DNA from 3 places in the Pseudomonas sp. KT_2_4 genome. Region 3 is predicted to be linked to each of the others. Evidence: riboswitches for the same ligand, from Rfam matches in the RefSeq annotation. Region 3 holds a riboswitch; each other region holds the start of a gene.
The links. Region 3 has a riboswitch for cobalamin ahead of AB9N64_RS08190 (ABC transporter substrate-binding protein). Riboswitches for the same ligand answer to the same signal wherever they lie in the genome.

Region 1 (4,380 bases), 1.3 Mb from region 3:
GGTAGCCATGGGGCGGCACCAGGTCCGGGTCGTGGTACACCGCGCTGGCATCTACCTGGTAACCCCGGGCCGGCTGGATGCCGACAAAGGTCAGGCCCAGGCGCAGGCCGGCGACCATCAAGCGGCCATCGCGGCACATCGGATCGTTTTGCGGCGCGCCCCAACGCTCCAGCACGGCCTGGCGATTGGAGGCCGGCAAACGATCAAACATCGCCTGGTATTCCACAACGCTCAGGCTTTGATGGCAGGGGCGCAGGTCGAGGCTGTCGAGATCGTTGGTGACGCCGCCGAGCAGTTCATGGATCAGCGCGGTGCCGCTGTCGGGCAGCCGCTCCGCCACCGGGTAGCCCTCGGCTTGCAAGGCGCGCAGGATATTCAGCGCTGCCGCCGGGGTGTCCAAGCCTACGCCGTTGCCGATGCGACCGTCGCGGGTCGGGTAGTTGGCGAGGATCAACGCAATCCGTTTCTCGGCATTGGGCACCCGCGCCAACTCGACCCAGCGGCGTGCCAGCTCAGCGACAAAATCCATGCGTTCGGGCGCTGCGCGGTAGCACACCACGTCCGACTGGCTGCGCTCGCTGCGCCAGGCCAGGTCCTTGAAACTGATCGGCCGGCTGATGATGCGCCCGTCCAACTCCGGCAAGGCAATGTGCATCGCCAGGTCACGGGGCCCGAGGCCTTGTTCGCTGGCCTGCCAGCCGGGCTGGTTGTCCTGGGCGCAGATCGCCTGGATCACCGGGATATTACGGCGAAACGGGCGCAAATGCGGCGCTTCCGGGCTCGATTGGGCAAAGCCGGTGGTGTTCAGAATTACCGCGGCTTGCACGTCATCCAACAGGTCCTCGACCACCGTGAGGCAGCCGGGTTCTTTCAAACTGGCCACCGCGACAGGCAAGGGGTTGAGGCCCGCCGCCTGTAAGCGCTGGCAGAACACATCAATAAAACCGGTATTGGCCGCCTGTAAATGGGAGCGGTAGAACAGCACCGCAGCCACCGGCCAATCAGCGTGCCAATCATTGAGGCGGGCATTGGCGTTGTGCGGGTGATAGATCGCCGTGCGCGGCAGCGCTTGCGGCTCGGCCCAGGCATAGTCGCGTCCCAGGTGGGCACTGGCCAGGCAGTGGTAAAAATCCAGGGCATTGCCCAGGCCACCTTGGCGCAGGAAGTGCCACAGGCGCTCGCGGTGTTCGGCCGCAACGGTGCTCAGGCCGCTGAGTTCCGGGTCTGGACGGTCGTCACCCGGCACCAGGATCAGGGTGACGCCGCGTTCGGCCAACTCCACCAGGCGCTCGATGCCGTAGCGCCAGTACCCGATGCCGCCGTGCAATGACAGCAGGATGACCTTGGCGTGGCGCAATACCTCGTCGACGTACAGGTCGACCGAGGCATGGTTCTGCACCTGCATCGGGTTGGCCAGGCGCAGGCTGGGGTAATCCTCGGGCAATTGCTGGGCGGCTTCGGCGAGCAGCGCCAGGCTGGAATCGCCGCTGCACAGGATCACCAGTTCAGCGGGGGTCTGGCCAAGGTCGGCTATATTGTCGTCCGCGACGAAACCACCGGGTTGGGTCCTGAGCAGGTGCATGGTTAAACGCTGAGGGCAGCGCGCAATTGCGCTTCGAGGCCGGCGGCGTCCAGTTCCTGGCCGATCAGCACCAGGCGCGTGGTGCGTGCTTCGTCAGCGCCCCAGGCACGGTCGAAGTGCTTGTCAAAGCGCGTGCCCACGCCCTGGACCAGCAGGCGCATCGGTTTGTTGGGGATCGCGGCAAACCCTTTCACCCGCAGGATGCCGTGCTGCACCACCAATTGGGTCAGGGCGTCGAGCAGCAGCGCCTCATCGGCTTGGGGCAAGTCGATGGAGATGGAGTCAAAGGCATCGTGATCGTGGTCGTCTTCACCTTCGTGGTGATGGTCGTGATGGCTGTGACGCCCGTCGATATGTTCCTCGGAACCGGCGCCCAGGCCGATCAGCACGTCCAGGGGCAGGCGACCGCTGCTGGCTTCGATGATCTTCACCGCGGCCGGCAGTTCTTCGGCGACCTCCAGGCGCACGCGGGCCAGGTCTTCGGCGCTGATCAGGTCGCTTTTGTTGAGGATCACCAGGTCGGCGCTGGCCAGTTGGTCGGCGAACAACTCATGCAACGGCGACTCGTGGTCCAGGTTCGGGTCAAGTTTGCGCTGGGCGTCGACCTGGTCCGGGAAGGCGGCAAAGGTACCGGCGGCCACGGCCGGGCTGTCGACCACGGTGATCACCGCGTCAACGGTGCAGGCGCTGCGGATTTCCGGCCACTGGAAGGCTTGCACCAACGGCTTGGGCAGGGCCAGGCCCGAGGTTTCGATGAGGATATGGTCCAGGTCACCGCGACGGGCGACCAATTCGCGCATCACCGGAAAGAACTCTTCCTGCACCGTGCAGCACAGGCAACCGTTGGCCAGCTCGTAGACGCGGCCATTGGCTTCTTCTTCGGTGCAACCGATAGAACACTGCTTGAGGATTTCACCGTCGATGCCCAGCTCGCCGAACTCGTTGACGATCACCGCAATGCGACGGCCCTGGGCGTTGTCGAGCATATGGCGCAACAGCGTGGTTTTGCCCGAGCCAAGGAAGCCGGTAACGATGGTGACGGGAAGTTTGGCCAGTGTTTTCATCGGATGCCCTTTGGGGCGGGCATACGGGACGACAGGCCCTGCGGCGGCGCGCAGCAGCGGATTTCGTCACCGGATCACCCCGCCCGGTTGAATTGGAAAATCAGTGGCGAGGCAGGTCTCCTGGCTTGGGGTGTGCAGGTCTTGCGACCAACGCTGACTGCGCCTTCCCGCCCTATCGGCAGTGGCGTGGCAGTCAACTGAACCCTTCACAGTTGCGGGGGCAGCCGCGGCTTGAACCGCGTTCCCTTCTTAGCTTCGGCCTGGGCCGAAGAACCTCGAGGGTGCAAGGCTACGCAGTGCACGGCAGGCGGTCAATGCTCAAGCACCTACCGGCAAGTCGGTCCAGGCAGCGGCCAACTAGGCGTAGCGCTGCCTGCCAGGATTGGCGGTGATGATGTCGGGCACATTGATCGGGCCGTAAGCCTTGAGGAAAAAATCAAATCGGCCATTCCCTGTGAGGTCGATGGCCAGCCTAGACAGGTTAGTCGTACGGTTGTAATCCAGAATCGCTTCACCTGGTTTGCCCGTCAGCCGCCTGACGAACCTCAGGGCATCAACCCCCGCGTTGCCCAGCAGGTTCGACAGATCGATTCTGTCCACACCCGTGACAAAATCCATAATCTGATCGGGATATTCCGGCGTGGAGTCGCTGGCATTGTCGTAAGCGAAGGTGTCAGCGCCCCCCGCACCTCGGAGTCGATCCGCACCCGCCCCACCTTTAAGCACGTTGTTTGCTTGGTTACCAATGATCGAGTCATGCCCGGAGCCGCCGATTGCATTCTCCAGCGTAACCCCCTTGGCAATGGAAACATTCCCCACCAGGCCGCCAACATCCGAAAAGGACTCCGCCCGCAAATTGATAGTCTGGTTTTGGTGATACTTGGAAAAGTCCAACGTATCGACACCACCACCGTCCCATACACAAAACAAGGCCGTATCGTGACGCGAGTTCAACTCCAGATAGTCTCGTCCCGCATTGGAGTTGAAGCCATAGGTGGTATCTGAATTGCGCGTCGTGTTATTGGCACCATAAACCCGCTGCGCAGCGGCGATATCATCCATCATCGGCGCCGACGGTAACTTTCCATTGAAGTGTTTACCCGCTTCAGGTGCATCGAAGTAGCTCATCACGCTGTAAGCCCGCGTATCCTGAGCATATAAGGCGTGATCGCGGTAATTGGGATTACCAAAATTATAGGTGCCTGGGTGTAACAGGCCCAGGTTGTGCCCAATTTCATGGGTCAGGGTCATTCGCCCATGGTTGTGCAAGGCTGGATTAGTATTGGTGCCAAATCGGGGATTGATCAGCACTTTACCTTCCTGGCCCGGATACTGGCCGAAGGCGACCTCGTAGTCCGTGCTATTGGAGAACGCTAGAAGCCCCTCGGGGCGACGACTGCCTTCCTGGAATGAAACATTCGCGACATCCTCCCACGATTGCATCGAGCGCCGGGCCTGCTCTTTCTGGGTCGCATTGAACGCCGTGTGCCCTCTTGCGTGCTTGTTGAATGAATAGGAGATCTGCGTGATGCCGTCGCGATTGGCGTCAAACCAACGATGGCCGGTTCGAGTGATTTGACGCGCGGCCTGATCAACCGTGAAAGAGGGTTTATCAACGTTCGATTCAGAGGGGTCGTTGGGCCTGAGGGTCGCATCGGCCACCGCTGATTGCTGATCGCCAGCAAGCGGCGCATGAAAACTTTGCAGCGTATTGGAAAGTCGCATAAAGCCCAC
Region 2 (4,380 bases), 280 kb from region 3:
TGATGTAATCCGGCACCAGGTCACTGCCGATTTCATCGCGCTCGTTGACTGCCGTCCACAGCCTGCCGCTCTGAGGTTCCCAGGCCATGCCGTTGGGGTTGCGCAGGCCGGAGGCAAAAATGCGGTGTTGGCCGCTGGCGCGGTCGACTTCCCAAATGGCGGCGCGACCCTGTTCGGCTTCCAAGCCGTTTTCGCCGACGTTGCTGTTGGAGCCGACGCTCACGTACAGCTTGCTGCCGTCCTGGCTGGCCACCACATTTTTGGTCCAGTGGTGGTTCAAAGGGCCACCGGGTAAATCCACCACCTTGGTGCCTGGGGAGGTGATCGCGGTTTCACCTGGCTGATAGGGGAAGCGCAGCAACTTATCCGAATCGGCCACGTACAGGTCGTTGCCCACCAAGGCCATGCCAAACGGCGAGTTGAGGTTCTCCAGGAACACCGTACGAGTTTCTGCCACACCGTCATGGTCGGCATCGCGCAGCAAGGTAATGCGGTTCGGGCTCGGCACGCCGGCGCCAGCGCGGTCCATGACTTTTTCCATCACCCAGCCGCGCACGCCTTTGGCATCGTCCGGCTTGGGCGGTGCATTGGTCTCGGCCACCAGAACGTCGCCGTTGGGCAGCACGTAGAGCCAGCGCGGGTGGTCCAGGCCTTCGGCGAATGCGGCCACTTGGGTGCCGGCGGCGGCGACGGGCTTGGCGCCTTCGGGCCAGCCGATGGCCGGGGCGATATTGACGGTGGGGATCAACGTCTTGTTCGGCTCCGGCAGCCGGGGCGAGGGCCCGGTGCCGTCGGCGACCTGCAGGGTCGAGCTTTCGCCGCACGCAGCGAGGCTACCGGCGAACATGATCAGTAGGGCGAGTCGGGTTTTAGGCATGGTTTTCTCCTTGATACCTGTAGGGGTAGAGAAGCACGAACGGCGGATGGTTCAAGTACAAGGCCAGCTTTAATTGACGCTCCACCCCCAACCCACTAACCTTCGCGGCTTGTTCCAGGTGCTCTGTGGCGCGCGCGTCGACAGAGTGAAACAGGGAAGCCGGTGAGTGAGCGCACTTGTACACAGTGCTGCCGCGATTCCGGCGCTGCCCCCGCAACGGTAAATGAGTCAAGACGGTGCTGTTTGCCACTGTGTCGCGTGCGATATGGGAAGGCGCGCCCTCGGCTGCTTGCTATCAAAAGCGCCACTCATGAGCCCGGAGACCGGCCTGGATCATCCAACAGCATCACGGTGGGCGATGCTTGGCTGTCTGTTGTTTCTTTTTCCTGCCCGCCGTTTTTGTCCAGCCCCAACGGAGAGCTGCCATGACTGATTCCCCCGACCGCGACGAACGCCACCTGGCGCGCATGCTGCGCAAAAAAGCCGTGATTGACGAGCGCATCGCCAATTCGCCCAACGAGTGCGGCCTGCTGCTGGTGCTGACTGGCAACGGCAAAGGCAAGAGCAGTTCGGCGTTCGGCATGTTGGCCCGGGCCATGGGCCATGGCATGCAGTGCGGTGTGGTGCAGTTCATCAAGGGGCGTAACAGCACCGGCGAAGAATTGTTTTTTCGCCGCTTCCCCGAGCAGGTGCGCTTTCACGTGATGGGCGAAGGTTTCACCTGGGAAACCCAGGATCGCCAGCGCGATATCGCCGCTGCCGAAGCGGCTTGGGCAGTGTCCCGGGCCATGTTGAATGACCCTTCCATCGGCTTGGTGGTGCTGGATGAACTGAACATCGCCCTCAAGCACGGTTACCTTGACCTGGACCAGGTACTCAGCGACCTGCAAGCCCGCCCGCCCATGCAGCATGTGGTGGTCACCGGCCGTGGCGCCAAGCCTGAGCTGATCGAAATGGGCGACACCGTCACCGAAATGGGCATGCTCAAGCACGCGTTCCAGGCCGGTATCAAGGCACAGAAAGGCGTCGAACTTTGAATCAGCCCCGTCATTGCCCGGCCGTACTGATCGCCGCTCCGGCGTCCGGCCAGGGCAAAACCACGGTCACCGCCGCGTTGGCGCGTTTGCACCGCAACCTGGGGCGCAAGGTGCGCGTGTTCAAATGCGGGCCGGACTTTCTCGACCCGATGATCCACGAGCGTGCCAGTGGCGCGCCGGTGTACCAGTTGGACATGTGGATGGTGGGCGAGCAGGAAAGCCGCCGCCTGCTCTGGGAGGCCGCGGGGGAGGCCGACCTGATCCTCATCGAAGGCGTGATGGGCCTGTTCGACGGCACGCCTTCCAGCGCTGACTTGGCGCGGCACTTCGGTGTACCGGTGCTGGGCGTGATCGATGGCACGGCTATGGCCCAGACGTTCGGCGCCCTGGCCCTGGGGCTGGCGCGCTATCAGCCCGACCTGCCGTTCGCCGGCGTGCTGGCCAATCGCGTCGGCACCCTGCGCCATGCGCAATTGCTTGAAGGCAGCCTCACTGAGGGCTTGCGTTGGTACGGTGCATTGTCCCGCGAGACCGGCATCGAACTGCCCAGCCGCCACCTGGGCCTGGTGCAAGCCAGCGAACTGAATGACCTTGATATACGCCTGGATGCCGCCGCCCAGGCGTTGGGCAGCAGTTGCGAAGTGGCCCTGCCGCCGCCGGTGACCTTTGCCGCGCCGCACGTGATCGAAACCGAACCCTTGCTGGCCGGTGTGCGGATTGCCGTGGCCCGTGACGAAGCCTTTGCTTTTACCTACGGCGCCAGCCTGGATCTGTTGCGGGCAATGGGCGCGGAGCTGAAGTTCTTCTCACCGATCCATGATCGCCAATTGCCTGAAGCGGACAGCCTCTATTTGCCCGGCGGGTATCCGGAACTGCACCACCAGGCATTGTCGGCCAATACCTCGATGCTGGACGCCATTCGTGCTCATCACGCCGCTGGCAAACCGCTGCTCGCCGAATGCGGTGGCATGCTCTATCTGCTCGACTCGTTGACCGATGTGGAGGGTGAGCGCGCCGAACTGGTTGGCTTGTTGCAAGGCGATGCGGTGATGCAGAAGAAACTCGCGGCCCTGGCGCTGCAAAGCGTCGAGCTGCCGGAGGGGACCTTGCGCGGGCATACCTATCACCATTCCCTGACTAGTACCGAATGGGCGCCGATTGCCCGTGGCCTGAGCCCTAACGGCGGGCGCGGTGCTGAAGCGGTTTACCGACAGGGTCGTTTGACCGCCTCCTATGTGCACTTTTATTTTCCGTCGAATCCTGGCGCGGTGGCCGCGTTGTTTGCGCCCGACCTTGAGACCGCTATCGCAGGCAAGCCAGCTCCCACAGTTGACCCAGTTGCAAACCAATCCAATGTGGGAGCGGGCTTGCTCGCGAAGAGGCCATGACTGACAACGCATTCCCCCAAGCCGACCGCGAAGCCGTCTACCGCGCCATCGCCGAACGCCGCGACATGCGCCACTTCCGCGGTGGCAGCGTCGCGCCTGAACTGCTGCAGCGCCTGCTCCACGCTGCGCACCAGGCGCCCAGCGTCGGCCTGATGCAGCCGTGGCGTTTTATCCGCATCAGCGATCGCTCGTTGCGCAGCCAGATTCAACAGTTGGTAGAAGAAGAGCGCGTACGCACCGCCGAAGCATTGGGCGAGCGCTCCGATGCGTTCATGAAGCTCAAGGTCGAAGGCATCAACGATTGTGCCGAGGTATTGGTCGCCGCCTTGATGGACGATCGCGAGCGCCACATCTTCGGGCGCCGCACCCTGCCGGAAATGGACATGGCCTCGCTCTCCTGCGCCATCCAGAACCTGTGGCTGGCGGCGCGCGTGGAAGGGTTGGGCATGGGCTGGGTTTCGCTGTTCGACCCCCAGGCCCTGGCCGAGTTGCTGGGTTTGCCACCCGGCGCAAAACCCCTTGCAGTGCTGTGCCTGGGGCCGGTGGCCGAGTTTTACCCGGCACCGATGTTGCAGCTTGAAGGCTGGGCCGATCCGCGACCGCTGAGTGACATGCTGTATGAAAACACGTGGGGAGTGAGTCAATGAGTGTGGCCTTGCTGTGTGTGGCTGCGGTGGCGCTGGATGCGCTGCTCGGTGAGCCCAGGCGCTGGCATCCGCTGGTGGCGTTCGGCAATTTCGCCGGGCGCATCGAGCAACGTTTCAATACTGGCGGGCGTGGCTGGCGCAGCCATGGTGTGACCGCGTGGTTTATTGCGGTGGTGCCGCTGACCCTGCTGGCCACGGCGTTGTCGTGGGCGCCTTATATCGGCTGGCTGCTGGAGATCCTGGCGTTGTACTGCGCCCTGGGCATGCGCAGCCTGGGCGAGCACGTGATACCAGTGGCCCAGGCCCTGCGCCGTGATGACCTGGACGAGGCGCGTACACGTGTGAGTTACCTGGTCAGCCGTCAGACCAGTGAACTGGACCGTACTGAAGTGGCCCGCGCAGCCACCGAATCGGTGCTGGAGAACGGCAGC
Region 3 (4,380 bases):
CCGGATTGATTAAAATACATCAGCTTGGCTTCATCCTCGGTCACGCCATGGGCCAACTCATGGCCAATGACGTCGAGTGCCACGGTGAAGCGGTTGAACAGCTGCTGGTCGCCATCGCCGAACACCATCTGGGTCGAATTCCAGAACGCATTGTTGTAGTCCTGGCCGAAGTGCACCGTGGCGTCCAGCGCCATGCCCGCATCGTCGATGGAGTTGCGGTCGAAGACCTGGTCGAAAAAATCGAAGGTTGCGCCCAGGCCGTCATAGGCTTCGTCTACTGCGGCATCGCCACTGGCGGGCTGCCCTTCGCCGCGAATCAGCTTGCCGGGCAGGCTGTCGGTGTTTTCGGCACTGTAGATCGAGCGTTGCTTCTCGGCGCCCACGGCCAGTGCCATGCGGGCCGGGCCCTTGGCGGGTACCGCGACCATACGCAACGAGCGGAACGTGCTGTCCTTGGCGCGCGTGCGTAATGCGACCTCCCGTTGGGCTTTATCCCCGTGGCGGGCGATCTGGTCGAGCATGTACGGCGGGATCAGGCAAAAAATCGGGTTGCGCAGTTGGCGAACACACATGAGCTGGCTCCTTTTTGGCGTGTGATGAACGTCCGGGTAACGGTTTTCAGGATAGTCCTGAGTTCGCCACCTGGGCCAAATTGTCATGAGTTTGTGTTTCAGTGGTGTTTATCCGAGGCCCATAAGGAACATGCCCATGCCTGCCCGCACAGCTAACATCGACCTTTCCCATCGCCCAAGGCTCGCCGACCTGCGCCCATTGGTCGCAGCCAGCCCCAGCCTGCTGGAAGCCAGAGCCGCGACGCCGCGTGTCACAGCAGCCAAGGACCTCAAAAACCGCGCGGGCTATGCCGACGACTTCCTCAGCGACTTCGTGGTGCCATGGCCCACGGTTGACCAGCCACTGGCAGGCGACGTGCAACCCAAGCGTCTGGACTACACGCATTTCTCCATCACCCTGTCGCGCTCTCGACGACTGGCGCTGTACGTGGGGGTGAATATCGACGGCGCCAAGCATGTAGACATCACCCGCAGCAACGACACCTGGGCCTACGATGGTCGCCTACCCCTGGAGGCGCAGGTAGGTGAAGAGCTCTATGCCGGCAATGGCCTGGACCGCGGCCACCTGGTACGGCGCCAGGATCCCAATTGGGGCGACGAGGCGACCACCGCCAACTTCGACACCTTTCACTTCACCAACTGCTCGCCACAGATGAGCGGCTTCAACCAGAAGACGTGGCTGGAACTCGAAGACTACATCCTCGACAACACCCAGCGCTGGAAAGCCCGGGCCACGGTATTTACCGGACCAGTGTTCGCCGATGACGACCGACTTTACCGTGGCGTGAAAATCCCCAAGGCGTTCTGGAAAGTGGTGGCCTACCTCAGCGACGAGGGCAAGCCGTCCGCCAGCGCCTACATGATTGACCAGAGCCGCGAACTGGGCCAACTCGACCTGGTATTCGGCCCGCTGCGAACCTACCAGCGCAGTGTGATTGCGATCGAACAATTGACCGGCATCCGCTTCGCCAACCTGGCCGACTACGACGGCTTCAGCAACGAAGAGCGCGCCACAGGCACCCGGATCGAAGCGCTGATCCGCGGCCCCCAGGATATTCGGCTCTGACGCTTCTTTTGTAGCAGCGAGCTTGCTCGCGAAGACCAGGAAAGCGCCGCGGGGCATCAGGTGCCCAGCGTTATCGTTGACGACCTTCGCGAGCAAGCTCGCTCCTACAGGGATGATCGCTTACCATACGGCCGCCGGTTCCCGTATGGGACTAACAGGGAATTCGAAACGCCGCACGCGGCGTGAACCGAAACTGCCCCCGCAACTGTAGATGCCGAGCCTGCCCTTGAATGCCACTGGACCACGTCCGGGAAGGCGGGGCATGGCGACGACGCATCAGTCAGGAGACCTGCCGGCCCAGCTAATTCACTAACCGGCGGGGTGTCCGGGAAGGACATCCTGGCCCTGCGTATCAGCAGCGCCCATGGGCGTATTTCCGAGCCGTACCTCCCCTGCTGCACCTACGGTTCACAAGGAGATCGCCTCATGCTGCCACGCGTTACCGCCCTGATCGCAGGTTTGAGTGTGTGTGCCCTGGCGCAAGCCGCGCCCACTCAGTACCCGCTGACCCTGCAAAACTGCGGCAGCACCCTGACCTTCCAGCACGCCCCCGCCCGCAGCGTGACCATCGGCCAGGCCGCCACCGAGATGCTCTACGCCCTGGGTGTGGGCGACAAGGTGGTCGGCACTTCGCTGTGGTTCAACAACGTGGCGGCGCAGTACAAGGCCCAGGACGATCACATCGAGCGCCTGGCCAACAACGAGCCCAGCTTTGAAGCCGTACTCGCCAAGCGCCCGCAACTGGTGGCCGCCGAGCTGGAATGGGTGGTGGGCCCCCAAGGCGTGGTCGGCACCCGTGAGCAGTTTCATGAACTGAAGATCCCCACCTACCTGTTGCCGTCCGACTGCGAAGGCAAGGACAACCTGGTGGGCGCCGATGGCACGCGATTGGAGCCCTTTCGCATCGAGACGATCTACCAGAGCCTCCAGCAACTGGCGCAGATTTTCGACGTGCAGGATCGCGGCCAACAACTGACCGACGAACTCAAGGCGCGCCTGGCCAAATCCGTCGCCACGGCCCAAGGCAAGGGCTTGCAGCAAGCCAGTGCACTGGTGTGGTTCTCCAGCGCCGAAATGGCCAGCGACCCTTACGTAGCCGGCCACAAAGGCGTGCCGCAATTCATGCTGCAAGCCCTTGGCCTGCGTAACGTGGTGCAGTCCGATGAGGAGTGGCCCGCCGTCGGCTGGGAAACCATCGCCAAGGCCAATCCCACCTTCCTGGTGATCGCACGCATGGATCGCCGTCGCTACCCGGCCGACGACCATGAAAAGAAACTCGCCTTCCTGCGCAGCGACCCCGTGACCCGCAACATGGACGCGGTGAAGAACAACCGCATCATCATCCTCGACGCTCTGGCCTTGCAGGCGAGCCTGCGCACCTTCGAAGGCCTTGAACAACTGGCGGCCGCCATTGACGGCTACCACCTGGGCCAATGATGCGCACCCTACTCGCCCTGGCGTTGCTGCTGCTCGCCCTGCTCGCTGGCGTCGCCATCGGTGAAACCGCTATCGAACCGCAGGTGGTGCTGCAGGTGCTCGCCAATAAACTCTGGGGCGCCGGCTACGTACTGGACCCCATCGACGAAGGCGTGGTGTGGAACTACCGCCTCACCCGTGCATTGCTGGCCGCAGCTTGCGGCGGAGGGTTGGCAACGTGCGGGGTGATCCTGCAATCGCTGCTGCGTAACCCGCTGGCCGACCCGTACCTGCTGGGCATCAGCGCCGGCGCGTCAACCGGCGCGGTGCTCGTGGCCTTGATCGGCGTGGGCGGTGGCCTGGTGTCGTTGTCGGCGGGCGCGTTTGTGGGGGCGATGGCGGCCTTTGCGCTGGTGACGCTGCTGGCGCGGGCCAGCGGATCGTCCAGCGGTACCGGGCAGATCATCCTCGCGGGCATCGCCGGTTCACAGTTGTTCAATGCCCTGACCGCGTTCCTGATCACCAAGTCGGCCAGCTCCGAACAAGCCCGCGGCATTATGTTCTGGCTGCTGGGCAACCTCAGCGGCGTACGCTGGCCGTCGGTGTGGTTGGCGGTGCCGGTGGCGGTCGTGGGGCTCGCGGTGTGCCTGTGGCACCGGCGGGCACTGGATGCGTTCACCTTCGGCAGCGACTCGGCGGCCTCCCTCGGCATCCCGGTGCGCCGCGTGCAATTTGTGCTGGTGGCCTGCGCCGCGCTGGTGACGGCGGTGATGGTGTCCATCGTCGGCTCCATCGGGTTTGTCGGCTTGGTGATTCCCCATGCGGTGCGCCTGTTGCTTGGCACCGGGCATTCGCGCTTGCTGCCGGCCAGCGCCTTGGGGGGCGCGCTGTTTCTGATCGCTGCAGACGTGCTGTCGCGCACCTTGATCAAGGGCCAGGTGATTCCGGTGGGGGTGGTGACCGCATTGGTAGGCGCGCCGGTGTTTGCGCTGATCCTGATTGGCCGGAGGAATGCGCGATGAGCGTGCTCAGTTGCCGCGGCCTGGGCTTCAAAGTGCGTGACGCGCAGTTGCTGCGTGACATTGACCTGGACGTGCAGTTGGGTGAAACCCTCGGTATCGTCGGGCCCAATGGTTCAGGCAAATCCACCCTGCTCAAATTGCTGGCTGGTTTGCGTGTGCCGGCCAGCGGCGAAGTTCGCCTGGGTGGCAAGCGGCTCGGTGAGTTGTCGCGCCGCACCATCGCGCAGCAATTGGCGGTTGTGGAGCAACAGGCCGACACCGACGACGCCATCCGCGTGTTCGACGCCGTGGCCCTGGGTCGCAC

Region 1: another riboswitch for cobalamin. It lies ahead of cobW (cobalamin biosynthesis protein CobW); the one in region 3 lies ahead of AB9N64_RS08190 (ABC transporter substrate-binding protein).
Region 2: another riboswitch for cobalamin. It lies ahead of cobO (cob(I)yrinic acid a,c-diamide adenosyltransferase); the one in region 3 lies ahead of AB9N64_RS08190 (ABC transporter substrate-binding protein).

What each region holds. Positions count from the first base shown of each region.
Region 1 is NZ_CP166962.1:455,271-459,650, reverse strand. It holds gene cobN (cobaltochelatase subunit CobN) at 1-1,582, opposite strand, end outside; gene cobW (cobalamin biosynthesis protein CobW) at 1,585-2,646, opposite strand; cobalamin riboswitch at 2,739-2,939, opposite strand; gene AB9N64_RS02060 (M10 family metallopeptidase C-terminal domain-containing protein) at 3,004-4,371, opposite strand.
Region 2 is NZ_CP166962.1:2,071,864-2,076,243, reverse strand. It holds gene AB9N64_RS09505 (sorbosone dehydrogenase family protein) at 1-877, opposite strand, end outside; cobalamin riboswitch at 977-1,224, shown strand; gene cobO (cob(I)yrinic acid a,c-diamide adenosyltransferase) at 1,303-1,914, shown strand; gene AB9N64_RS09495 (cobyrinate a,c-diamide synthase) at 1,911-3,302, shown strand; gene bluB (5,6-dimethylbenzimidazole synthase) at 3,299-3,949, shown strand; gene cbiB (adenosylcobinamide-phosphate synthase CbiB) at 3,946-4,380, shown strand, end outside.
Region 3 is NZ_CP166962.1:1,796,376-1,800,755, forward strand. It holds gene AB9N64_RS08180 (M4 family metallopeptidase) at 1-572, opposite strand, end outside; gene AB9N64_RS08185 (DNA/RNA non-specific endonuclease) at 709-1,638, shown strand; cobalamin riboswitch at 1,757-1,950, shown strand; gene AB9N64_RS08190 (ABC transporter substrate-binding protein) at 2,065-3,075, shown strand; gene AB9N64_RS08195 (FecCD family ABC transporter permease) at 3,072-4,076, shown strand; gene AB9N64_RS08200 (ABC transporter ATP-binding protein) at 4,073-4,380, shown strand, end outside.